Regions from separate parts of the Rhizobium sp. SVR5-2C genome, predicted to be linked through region 1. Evidence: predicted binding sites of a transcription regulator. Region 1 holds the regulator's gene; the other holds the start of a gene.
What was found. The regulator LexA, encoded in region 1, represses DNA repair genes until DNA is damaged. The targets are predictions, from matches to a motif close to TGTTCNNNNTGTGTTCNG.
Positions count from the first base shown of each region.

Region 1 (5,013 bases):
GGCAACACCGACGGCGACAGCGGCGCGCGCCAGCGTTTCCACGAATTCGCGCTGCCCGCCTGACGAACCACCCTGCCCGCCCGGCTGCTGCACCGAATGGGTAGCGTCGAAAATCACCGGCGCGCCCATCGCCGCCATGATCGGCAGTGAGCGCATGTCGGAAACCAGCGTGTTGTAGCCGAAGGAGGCACCGCGCTCGCAAAGCAGGATGTTCGGATTGCCGGTCGCATTCAGCTTGCCGAGGACGTTCTTCATATCCCACGGCGCCAGGAACTGGCCCTTCTTGACGTTGATTGCCCGGCCAGTCTTGGCGGCGGCTACCAGAAGGTCCGTCTGACGGCTGAGGAAGGCAGGGATCTGCAGGATATCGACCACCGTAGCGACTTCCGCGCATTGCTCTTCCGTATGGACATCGGTCAACACCGGAAAACCGAACTCCTTTTTCAGATCGGCGAAGACTTCCAGCGACGTTTCAAGCCCGATGCCGCGCTGGGCGGAAAGCGACGTGCGGTTCGCCTTGTCGAAGGACGACTTGTAAACGAGGCCGATGCCGAGCTTCTTGCAGAGTTCGCTCAAAACGCCGGCGACCATGAAGGCGTGCTCGCGGCTTTCCATCTGGCAGGGACCGGCAATCAGCGACAGCCGGCCGCTGTTGGAAAACACAACGCGCCCGGCGCCTTCGCCGACTGCGACTTCGGAGTTGGTATTGCTCATGGGGTCTCCTCAAAGGCGAAGATTGCACCCTGGCCGGGCGCAGGCTTCACCAGAACTCTGTTGCTGATGCGTGTATAGGTCATCCCGTTAGCAGCCAGAAGGGCCTCTGTCACGGTAATATCTCGGGTGCGGAAAACGATGGCGCTGCCGCGGAGCCCCTTGTCGGCCAACGGCTGTGCGACATCGAAATAGGCTTCCATCCCCTCCTGAGACAGCAGACTGATTTTGACGTTGGGAGTTGTGACTGCGAGGCCGAAACTGGTGCTCTCTACCTTTGCCCCGGACGCCGCCAGTTGGACGAAAGAGCCAAACGCTTCTGGCTCCGGCGCGCTTAGCACGACCTCCCGAATACCGGCTACGCCATTTTCGTGTTTTTCCAGCGCGTCATGGTTGGCGGGAAAGGCATTGATGCGCTGGCAGGCAAAGAGAAAGAAATCCGGCGCCCTGAGATCGGCCGCAAAAGCGAGCTTGAAGGCGCCGGTCGATTGCGAGCCATCCGGCATTTCGATCGGACGCGAAAACTCCAGCATGTCGCCGCCGCTCTGCCTGGCATTCATGAAGGCAGAATGATCGGCGTCCGCATCCTCTGTGCTAAAAGCGACCGCAGAAAACCCGTCATTGCCGCACCGGAAGCGAAAAGCCTGGTCGCGCGCCACAAAAACATTGCCCCCGCGCACGGATGTTTCACATTTCTTCGCATTCTCGATACCAAGCGGCTCGAGATAGGTCTTGTCGGCAAAGAAGATGCAAGCGTTCTCCGTTCCGAACGGGTGGCCGCCCTCTGGCGCAATGGTAAATCCCAGCCTTCCCAGCCGCTCGCGCGCCAGGTCGATGTCCGTGACCGGTAGGACAAGGTGATCCAGTGGATGAGGCATCGGGCGCGTCTCCATTTTTCCAGTGCTCCAGATTTGCGCGGCCTGTTCCCCCGATGCAAGCTGCAAGCGGTGACCCGGCAAACAAAAAGTCCCAAAATGAATGCACTTCAGAAAAAGTTTTACCGAAATTTAGGTACTTGCGGAACACATATGGAACATATAGTGTCTGTTCTGGCTTTGTTTCACGAATCTGGGGTTAAACTTCGATGCTGACGCGCAAACAACAGGAGCTTCTCCTCTTTATTCATGAGCGGATGAAAGAATCCGGCGTCCCGCCATCCTTCGACGAAATGAAGGATGCGCTGGATCTCGCCTCCAAATCCGGCATCCACCGCCTGATTACGGCGCTTGAGGAGCGTGGTTTCATTCGTCGCCTACCGAACCGGGCTCGCGCACTTGAGGTGATCAAGCTTCCGGAGGCCTACAGCCCGAGCATTCAGCCGCGCCGCGGCTTTTCGCCAAGCGTCATCGAGGGTAGCCTCGGCAAACCGCAGCCGGTAGCAGCCCCGCCGAAGCCGGCGAACGAAGACAACAACAGTGCTGTTTCCGTTCCCGTCATGGGCCGCATCGCGGCCGGCGTGCCGATCTCGGCAATCCAGAACAATACCCACGACATCACCGTCCCCGCCGATATGCTGGGGTCGGGCGAGCACTACGCACTTGAGGTCAAGGGCGATTCGATGATCGACGCCGGCATCTTCGACGGCGATACGGTCATTATCCGCAATTCAAATACCGCAAACCCCGGCGACATCGTTGTCGCACTGGTCGATGACGAGGAAGCGACCCTCAAGCGGTTCCGCCGCAAGGGAGCCTCGATCGCGCTTGAAGCCGCAAACCCGGCATATGAGACACGTATCTTCGGGCCGGACCGCGTCAAGGTTCAAGGCAAGCTCGTCGGCCTCATTCGCCGCTATCACTAACCGGCAACGCATCCCCGGCAAATGTGCCACTGCGCCAATCATAGGCGCGGTGCCGGCTCCAGGGGCGGTCGAGTGTTTCGAAAGCGGTTGTGACGTCTGCGGCGCCGTTTCCAAAGCGTAACTCGACGGCGCCGGTTTTCCTCAGGGTTTCGCCGGTAAACAGCATTGCTCCGGATCGGCAGGTGCCGGACCGCAGCTTGACCGGCGTCACGACGATATCCGCTGTGTCGCAAGCCGGGCCGAAATAGGCCGCATTTTCGATCACTGCGAGGATGGAGCCGTTCTCGAGCTCTGCCGTGCACCAGGCTTTTTTGACGCAGGTGAAATGGCCTGCCGAAGCGGCGTTCCGCATCGCATCTCTTGCTTCTTCCTGTTGCGTCGGAGAAAGCCTCAATCTCTCCCCGTCTTTTGCCGAAGGCGGGGCCGAGGCGGTATCAAGCAATTTTGGCGGCCGGTGGTCATCGATAACCAGCGCTCGTTTCCACTGGTCGAAAATGAAATCCGGCGGGCGTTCGCGGTTGGAGGCGAGAGCGGATTGCCTGACGATTGCAACAAGACTTCCATCTTCGGCAATCACGACATCTGGCGCGGCTCTACCGGGCATGAGCGCAACGGCAAGCGTTGAACCGGCGATGATCGCTGTTCCCATATGCCTAAGCCGGGTGCGCAGCAGCGTGAGCAGCAGGAAGCCGGCGACCGCTGCCGGAAAATACCAGCCGGGCAGCCTGCCCACGCCGATGTCGCCGCCCCAGGACGACACCGTCTTGGCAACCGCGATTACGAGATCGAGACCGAAACCCACCACCTTCCACGGCAGCACGTCTAGCCCGAAGGGCATCAGCAGCATGGCAAGCAGGCCTGCAGGCATGATGACGAAGGAAATGATCGGCATGGCCGCGAGGTTGGCCGGCAGACCGTAGGCCGTCAGCCGGTGGAAATGCTCGATCGAGAACAATGCTGTCGAAAAGCCGCCGATGACGGATGTGAGCAGGATTCCGCCGAGAAAACCGGAAACGGAAACCAACAGCCGAAGCGATCGCATTTTTGAAAAAGGGCTTTCGCGCATCGGCCGCTCCTTCCAAAGCGCATATCCCGCGACCAGCGCCAGAGTGGCGGCAAAGGACATCTGAAAGCTCGGACCCATGATTTCGGAGGGCGAGATTGAGATGATGAGGAGTGCCGAAAGCGCGACATTGCGGAGGCTGATGGAGGGCCGGTCGAAGAAGACTGCAACCAGCATGATTGCCATCATGATGAAGGCGCGTTCGGCCGAAACGGCAAAACCTGAGATCAAGAAGTAGGCCGTCACCGCCGCCAGAGCACCCGCCGCCGCAATCTTTTTCGTCGGATAGGCCTGAGCGACACCCGGAAAGAGGCTGAGTATCGAACGGAATCCGACAAAGAAAATACCCGCCGACAGCGCCATGTTGAGCCCGGAGATTGCGATGATATGGGCAAGACCGGACTGACGGAGTGCCTCTGTCGTCTCGCTGGAAATTGCCCGGCGCTCGTCCGTCACCAGCGCGGCGGCAAAAGCACCGGTGTCACCGGGCAGGATCGACCTTATGCGATCGCCAATACTGCTGCGCAGGCGATAGAGCCATTCCAGCCAATTTTCGCCGAAATTTCGAGCGTCCTCCTGCCCCGGTGGCACCGGCACTGGCGCACCATAGAAAAAGCCGTTGGCGCCGATGCCGTCAAAATAGGTCTTGACGGCAAAGTCGTTCAAGCCCGGGAGCGCTGGCCCGGCCGGGGGCGTCAATCGCGCCCTGCCCTTCAGCCAGGTGCCGGTCTCGAACTCGGCTTTCCGCCCTCGTGCAACGACGGTAACCCGCGCCGGCGGCCGCTTCAACAACGGCTGCTCCGTGGCCCGGACAGATAGAACGTAACGCCATCCGCCGCGGCCATCGCCTTCCCGCCGCTCGACCCGGCCGGTCAGCGTCGTGGTCACGGCGGAATCGAGCATCAGCGTTGCCGCGCGCCGCGTCTCGAATTGCGCGGCCAATATGCCGCAAAGGATGAGCGCAAGCGCCGTCAGGACAGCGCGCAGCACCTCACGGTTGCGATTCGTCACGGCGAGCGCCGCAAGCATAAAAAACAGGCAGAGGCCCGAGGAGCGCATTGAAACGCCGCCGCCGGCGACAAACCAGATTGCCGCACCCAGCCCCAGAAAGACGGGCGCAAACAGCAGCCGTGCGCCATGCGCCGTTTCCTCGCCCGCCATCCGCAGAACAGAGGCCTGGAGATGTACGCGCATCTGGGGAACGGCAGCTAGCCGCGGGCGATTGTTTTGCGTGCGCTGCAAGTGCCATCGCGCAGCGTCGACCGGCGCGGGGAGACGTCCGCGCGGCAGCTTGTCTGCAACACCTGCTGACGAGCCGATGTGCGTTTCGCTCGTTCTCAACTCCGGCATGTACCCCAGTCCGGCAGCGCCTTAAAATACAACCAGAATGCCGTCTAGAGAGGGTTTCAGCAATAAATAAATGACGGAAAAAAGACAA
Region 1 covers NZ_JBNDHT010000009.1:59,055-64,067, reverse strand. The annotation lists gene kdsA (3-deoxy-8-phosphooctulonate synthase) at 1-714, opposite strand, end outside; gene ACPYOI_RS04555 (VOC family protein) at 711-1,589, opposite strand; gene lexA (transcriptional repressor LexA) at 1,796-2,512, shown strand; gene ACPYOI_RS04545 (ComEC/Rec2 family competence protein) at 2,493-4,925, opposite strand.

Region 2 (5,013 bases), on a different contig from region 1:
GGCGAGCTGCATGGCGACAAGCTGGCGATTGGCCCGAGCCTGATCGATCTCGCGGGCAATGCCCCAACCTCCGGCCCCGTCACCATCGGGATGCGCGCGGAAGACCTGCGCCTAGCCAAGCCGGACGAATACGCCATGCCGCTGACGGTGGAATATGTCGAAGAACTCGGCTCGCAACGCCTCGTCCACGGGCTTCTGGGCGACCAGCCGTTGACGGCGGTCGTCTCCCCGGAAACGGCGATGGCAGCGGAACTGCGCTTCGTGATCGCGCCGGAAAAGCTGCATTTCTTCGCGCATGACACCGGCAAGCGCATCGCTGGCGGCGCTACGGCTGCCGATAGTCCGGCCGCCGCGGCTCATGCGATCGCTTGAAACGCATTGTTAAGATTTTAACAGTCGCCTGAACGGAGCCGTTACGACTCTCTGCTATTCCGCAATGACCGGGGATAGCAATTAGGGGGTTGTGCATGGCCTGGAAGTTGATGCTCGCAAGCGCGGTCGCGATGGCGGCGCGTTCCGTACCGCAGGTCATTGTGCCGGCGCGCGGCAAGAACTTCGTTGCGCATTCCAGCGACCGCCTGCCGATGAAATCGACGCCGATCAACCCGGATTGGGTCGTAGCCGGCGACCCGCAGGCGCGTACCGCGGAGCATTCCCGCGGCCATGACGACGCATCAGTGACGGCGATCTGGGACTGCACCGCCGGCGAATTCCGCTGGTTCTTCGGCTGGGACGAGACGGTGATGATCCTCGAAGGCGAAGTGCATGTCACCGCGGAAGATGGAACCGAACGGATGCTGCGTGCCGGCGACGTCGCCTTCTTCGCAGGCGGCACATGGGCAAGCTGGCGGGTGGACAACTACGTGCGGAAGGTCGCGTTCCTTCGCAAGCCGTTCCCGAAGCCGGTTGCGATCCTCTACCGTCTTCGCAACCTCCTGCGAAACGGCGAACAGCAGGGCCTCGCGGCCTGAAAAATCCTAGACGTGAGTGGCCTGACGTCATTGATTGGCGTTGCGTTTGCGCTGCTTGAGACCTACATCTGTCCGGCATTCAATGAGGGACGGAAATGGCCAAGATCAAGAACGTAGCGGTCCAGATGGACCATGTCGCGGGCATCAATATCGCAGGCGATTCCACCTTCGCCATGAGCCTCGAGGCGCAAACGCGCGGCTACAAGCTTTTCCATTATACGCCCGAGCGGCTGAGCTTCCGTGACGGCAGGCTCTACGCCTCCGTCGAGCCGATGCTGCTGCGCGACGTGAAGGGCGACCATTTCGAACTCGGCGCCCCCGAGCGTGTCGATCTTTCGACCATGGACGTCGTGCTGCTCCGCCAGGACCCGCCCTTCGACATGGCCTACATCACCTCCACACATCTCCTGGAGCGCATCCATCCGAAGACGCTCGTCGTCAACGATCCGGCCTGGGTGCGCAATTCGCCGGAGAAGGTTTTCGTTACCGAATTTGCCGATCTCATGCCGAAGACGCTGATCACCAAGGATGCGGAGGAGATCCGCCGCTTCCGCGAAGAGATGGGCGACATCATTCTGAAGCCGCTCTACGGCAATGGCGGTGCCGGCGTTTTCCACTCGACCAGGGACGACCGCAACCTTTCCTCGCTGCTCGAAATGTTCGGCCAGCTTTTCCGCGAGCCCTTCATCGCCCAGCAATATCTGCCGGATGTCCGCAAGGGCGACAAGCGCATCATCCTCGTCGACGGCGAGCCGGTCGGCGCCATCAACCGGGTGCCGGCCGAGCACGACAGCCGCTCCAATATGCATGTCGGCGGCCGCGCGGAGGCCACCGAACTGACGGCCCGCGAAAAGGAAATCTGCAGGCGCATTGGCCCGGCATTGAGAGAACGCGGTTTCCTGCTTGTCGGGATCGATGTCATTGGCGACTACCTGACCGAGATCAACGTCACCTCTCCGACGGGACTCCGGGAGGTCCGCAAGTTCGGCGGTGCCGATATCGCAAGCCTCCTCTGGGATGCCATCGAGCGCAAGCGCGCCTGACCGTTCCGGCTTCTGTTCCCTTTCGTTCGCGCTCTGCGTACTCGCTGCAACCCGGCTGCAACGAGTACGTGAGTCCGTTCTTTTATTGTTCTTGTTTTATTCTTTCTTCTATGTAAGATTGCAATCTGTGGCGACAACAAGTCGCAAAACGGGCGTAAAAGTTGCAGGCAGGGGATGGGCATGGTCGCGCGCGTCAGTACGGTTGCATTTCAAGGCATTGAAGGCGTACCTGTGGAGGTCCAGGTGATGGTCGCTCCCGGTAAAGTGGGAATGCAGATCGTCGGGTTGCCCGACAAGGCCGTGGCGGAAAGCCGCGATCGTGTGCAGGCGGCACTCCATGCTTCCGGTCTCGCGTTGCCGGCAAAGAGAGTAACGGTCAATCTCGCGCCTGCCGATCTGCCGAAGGAAGGCAGCCACTTCGATCTGCCGATCGCGCTCGGCCTGATGGCGGCGCTTGGGGCCATACCGGCGGATGCGCTTTCCGAGTTCGTCGTGCTTGGCGAACTCAATCTCGACGGCACGATTGCGCCGGTTTCCGGCGCGCTCCCGGCGGCGATCGGCGCCAACGCTATGGGCAAGGGCCTGATATGTCCGGCTGAAAGTGGCGCGGAAGCCGCATGGGCAGGCGCCGACCTCGACATCCTCGCACCGCGCAGCCTGATCGCGCTCGCCAATCATTTCCGGGGAACGCAGGTGCTTTCGCGACCGGAGCCATCTATCCGCGCCAATGCGGCCAACCTGCCGGACCTTGCCGACATCAAGGGGCAGGAGAGCGCCAAGCGCGCGCTCGAAGTGGCAGCCGCCGGCGGGCATAATCTCCTGATGGTCGGTCCGCCCGGCTCCGGCAAGTCGATGCTGGCAGCGCGGCTACCCTCCATCCTGCCACCGCTTTCGGCGGCCGAGCTTCTCGAAGTCTCGATGATCCATTCCATTGCCGGCCAGCTTTCCGGCGGCAAGCTCTCGGATCGCCGTCCGTTCCGCACGCCGCATCATTCCGCGACGATGGCGGCGATGGTCGGCGGCGGCCTGCGTGCGAGGCCCGGCGAAGCGTCGCTGGCGCATCACGGCGTCCTCTTCCTGGACGAGTTTCCCGAATTTTCGCCGCAGGCGCTGGATGCACTGCGCCAGCCGCTGGAAACGGGTGAGTGCATCATCGCCCGTGCCAACCACCGGGTTTCCTATCCGGCGAGCATCCAGCTTGTCGCGGCTATGAACCCCTGCCGCTGCGGCATGGCCGGCGAACCGGGCCACAGCTGCGCCCGCGGCCCGCGTTGCCAGTCGGATTACCAGGCGCGAATTTCCGGACCCTTGATGGACCGCATCGATATCCGCATCGACGTTCCTGCGGTGTCCGCAGCCGACCTCATTCGCCCGATGGCAGCCGAGACAAGTGCCGCGGTGGCAGCCCGCGTCGCGCTCGCCCGGGAGATCCAGCAGGATCGCTTCATTGCGGCGGGTCTTGCAGGGATTGTCACGAATGCCCGCTGTTCGACGGCAGCGATCGAAAAATATGCCGAACCGGATGCCGGCGGCCTGCAGCTACTGCGCGACGCCGCCGAGAAAATGCGGTTTTCAGCACGCGGCTATCACCGCGTGCTGAAGGTGGCGCGGACACTTGCCGATCTCGACGGCAAGCCCATGGTCGGGCGTATTCATCTTGCGGAAGCCATTTCCTACCGGATTGCCGGCGAGCGGTTGACGGTGGCTGCGTGAGATGAGCGAGTAGGAAGTCGCAAATAGCGAATAGTTACATGGCTTGCCTGCAGCCTCGAAGGCGGTAGCCTCTCGCTATTCAGTTCCCTAGTCCTTCAAATAGCGCCGTCGAAAGATAGCGCTCTGCGAAAGACGGAATGATAACGACGATATTCTTGCCCGCATTCTCCTCGCGGCGACCGATCTCGATGGCAGCCGCCAGCGCCGCACCAGAGGAAATGCCGACGGGAACACCCTCGAGCTTGGCGACGAGGCGGGCTATCTCCATGGACTGGGCGCTGTTGACGGTGACGATCTCGTCATAGATCTTGGTATCGAGGATCGCAGGGGCAAAGCCGGCGCCGATGCCCTGGATCTTGTGCGGGCCTGGCTGGCCGCCGGATAGAACAGGAGACTCTTCCGGTTCGACCGCAATCACCTTGATTTCCGGCTTCTTCGACTTCAGAACCTGGCCGGCCCCTGTGATTGTGCCGCCCGTGCCAATGCCGGAAACGAGAATGTCGACGGTGCCTTCGGTATCGTTCCAGATTTCCTCGGCCGTTGTCTTGCGGTGGATTTCCGGGTTTGCCGGATTCTCGAACTGCTGGGGGATGATGGCGTCGGGAAGCGACGCGGCAAGTTCTTCCGCCTTGGCGATTGCGCCCTTCATGCCCTTCGACCCTTCGGTCAGCACGAGTTCGGCGCCGAGCAGCGCCAGCATCTTGCGGCGCTCGACCGACATGGTCTCCGGCATGGTAAGGATGAGCTTATAGCCCTTGGCCGCGGCTGCGAAGGCGAGCGCGATGCCAGTATTGCCCGAGGTCGGTTCGATGAGCGTCGAGCGGCCGGGCGTAATTTTGCCCTGAGCTTCGAGACTCTCGATCATGGCGACGCCGATGCGATCCTTGACCGAGGCAATCGGGTTGAAGAATTCGAGCTTGGCAAGAAGATTTGCCCTGACGCCCTTTTCCTTGGCGAGCTTGTCGAGGCGAACAATCGGCGTATCGCCGATGGTCTCGGTGATCGACGAGTAGATGCGGCCACGGCCCGGTTTCCTCAGCATGAATACGCTCCCTTAATGATGGTTGGGGAAGAGAATAGGGTCAAAGTCTGAAGCAGGCCAGAGTGCCTTGCTTCACGGGAGCATGATTGGAGGGAAAATATCGTTTGGAACAGCTGCTTTGCAGAACGAATTTTTCAGGCCGCGCGGGTGGCGATGAAAGCGGCAGTGCCGGCCAGAATGCCGGCGGCCGTCTTGTTCAGCGCCCGTAGCGCGCGTGGTTGCTTGAGCATCATTCGCGCGCGCG
Region 2 covers NZ_JBNDHT010000015.1:46,296-51,308, forward strand. The annotation lists gene ugpC (sn-glycerol-3-phosphate ABC transporter ATP-binding protein UgpC) at 1-372, shown strand, start outside; gene ACPYOI_RS06765 (cupin domain-containing protein) at 468-971, shown strand; gene gshB (glutathione synthase) at 1,067-2,014, shown strand; gene ACPYOI_RS06775 (YifB family Mg chelatase-like AAA ATPase) at 2,195-3,727, shown strand; gene cysK (cysteine synthase A) at 3,807-4,769, opposite strand; gene ACPYOI_RS06785 (LysE family translocator) at 4,904-5,013, opposite strand, start outside.
Region 2: a site for LexA is predicted at 2,090-2,107, ahead of ACPYOI_RS06775 (YifB family Mg chelatase-like AAA ATPase). Genes of this name have one in related genera too.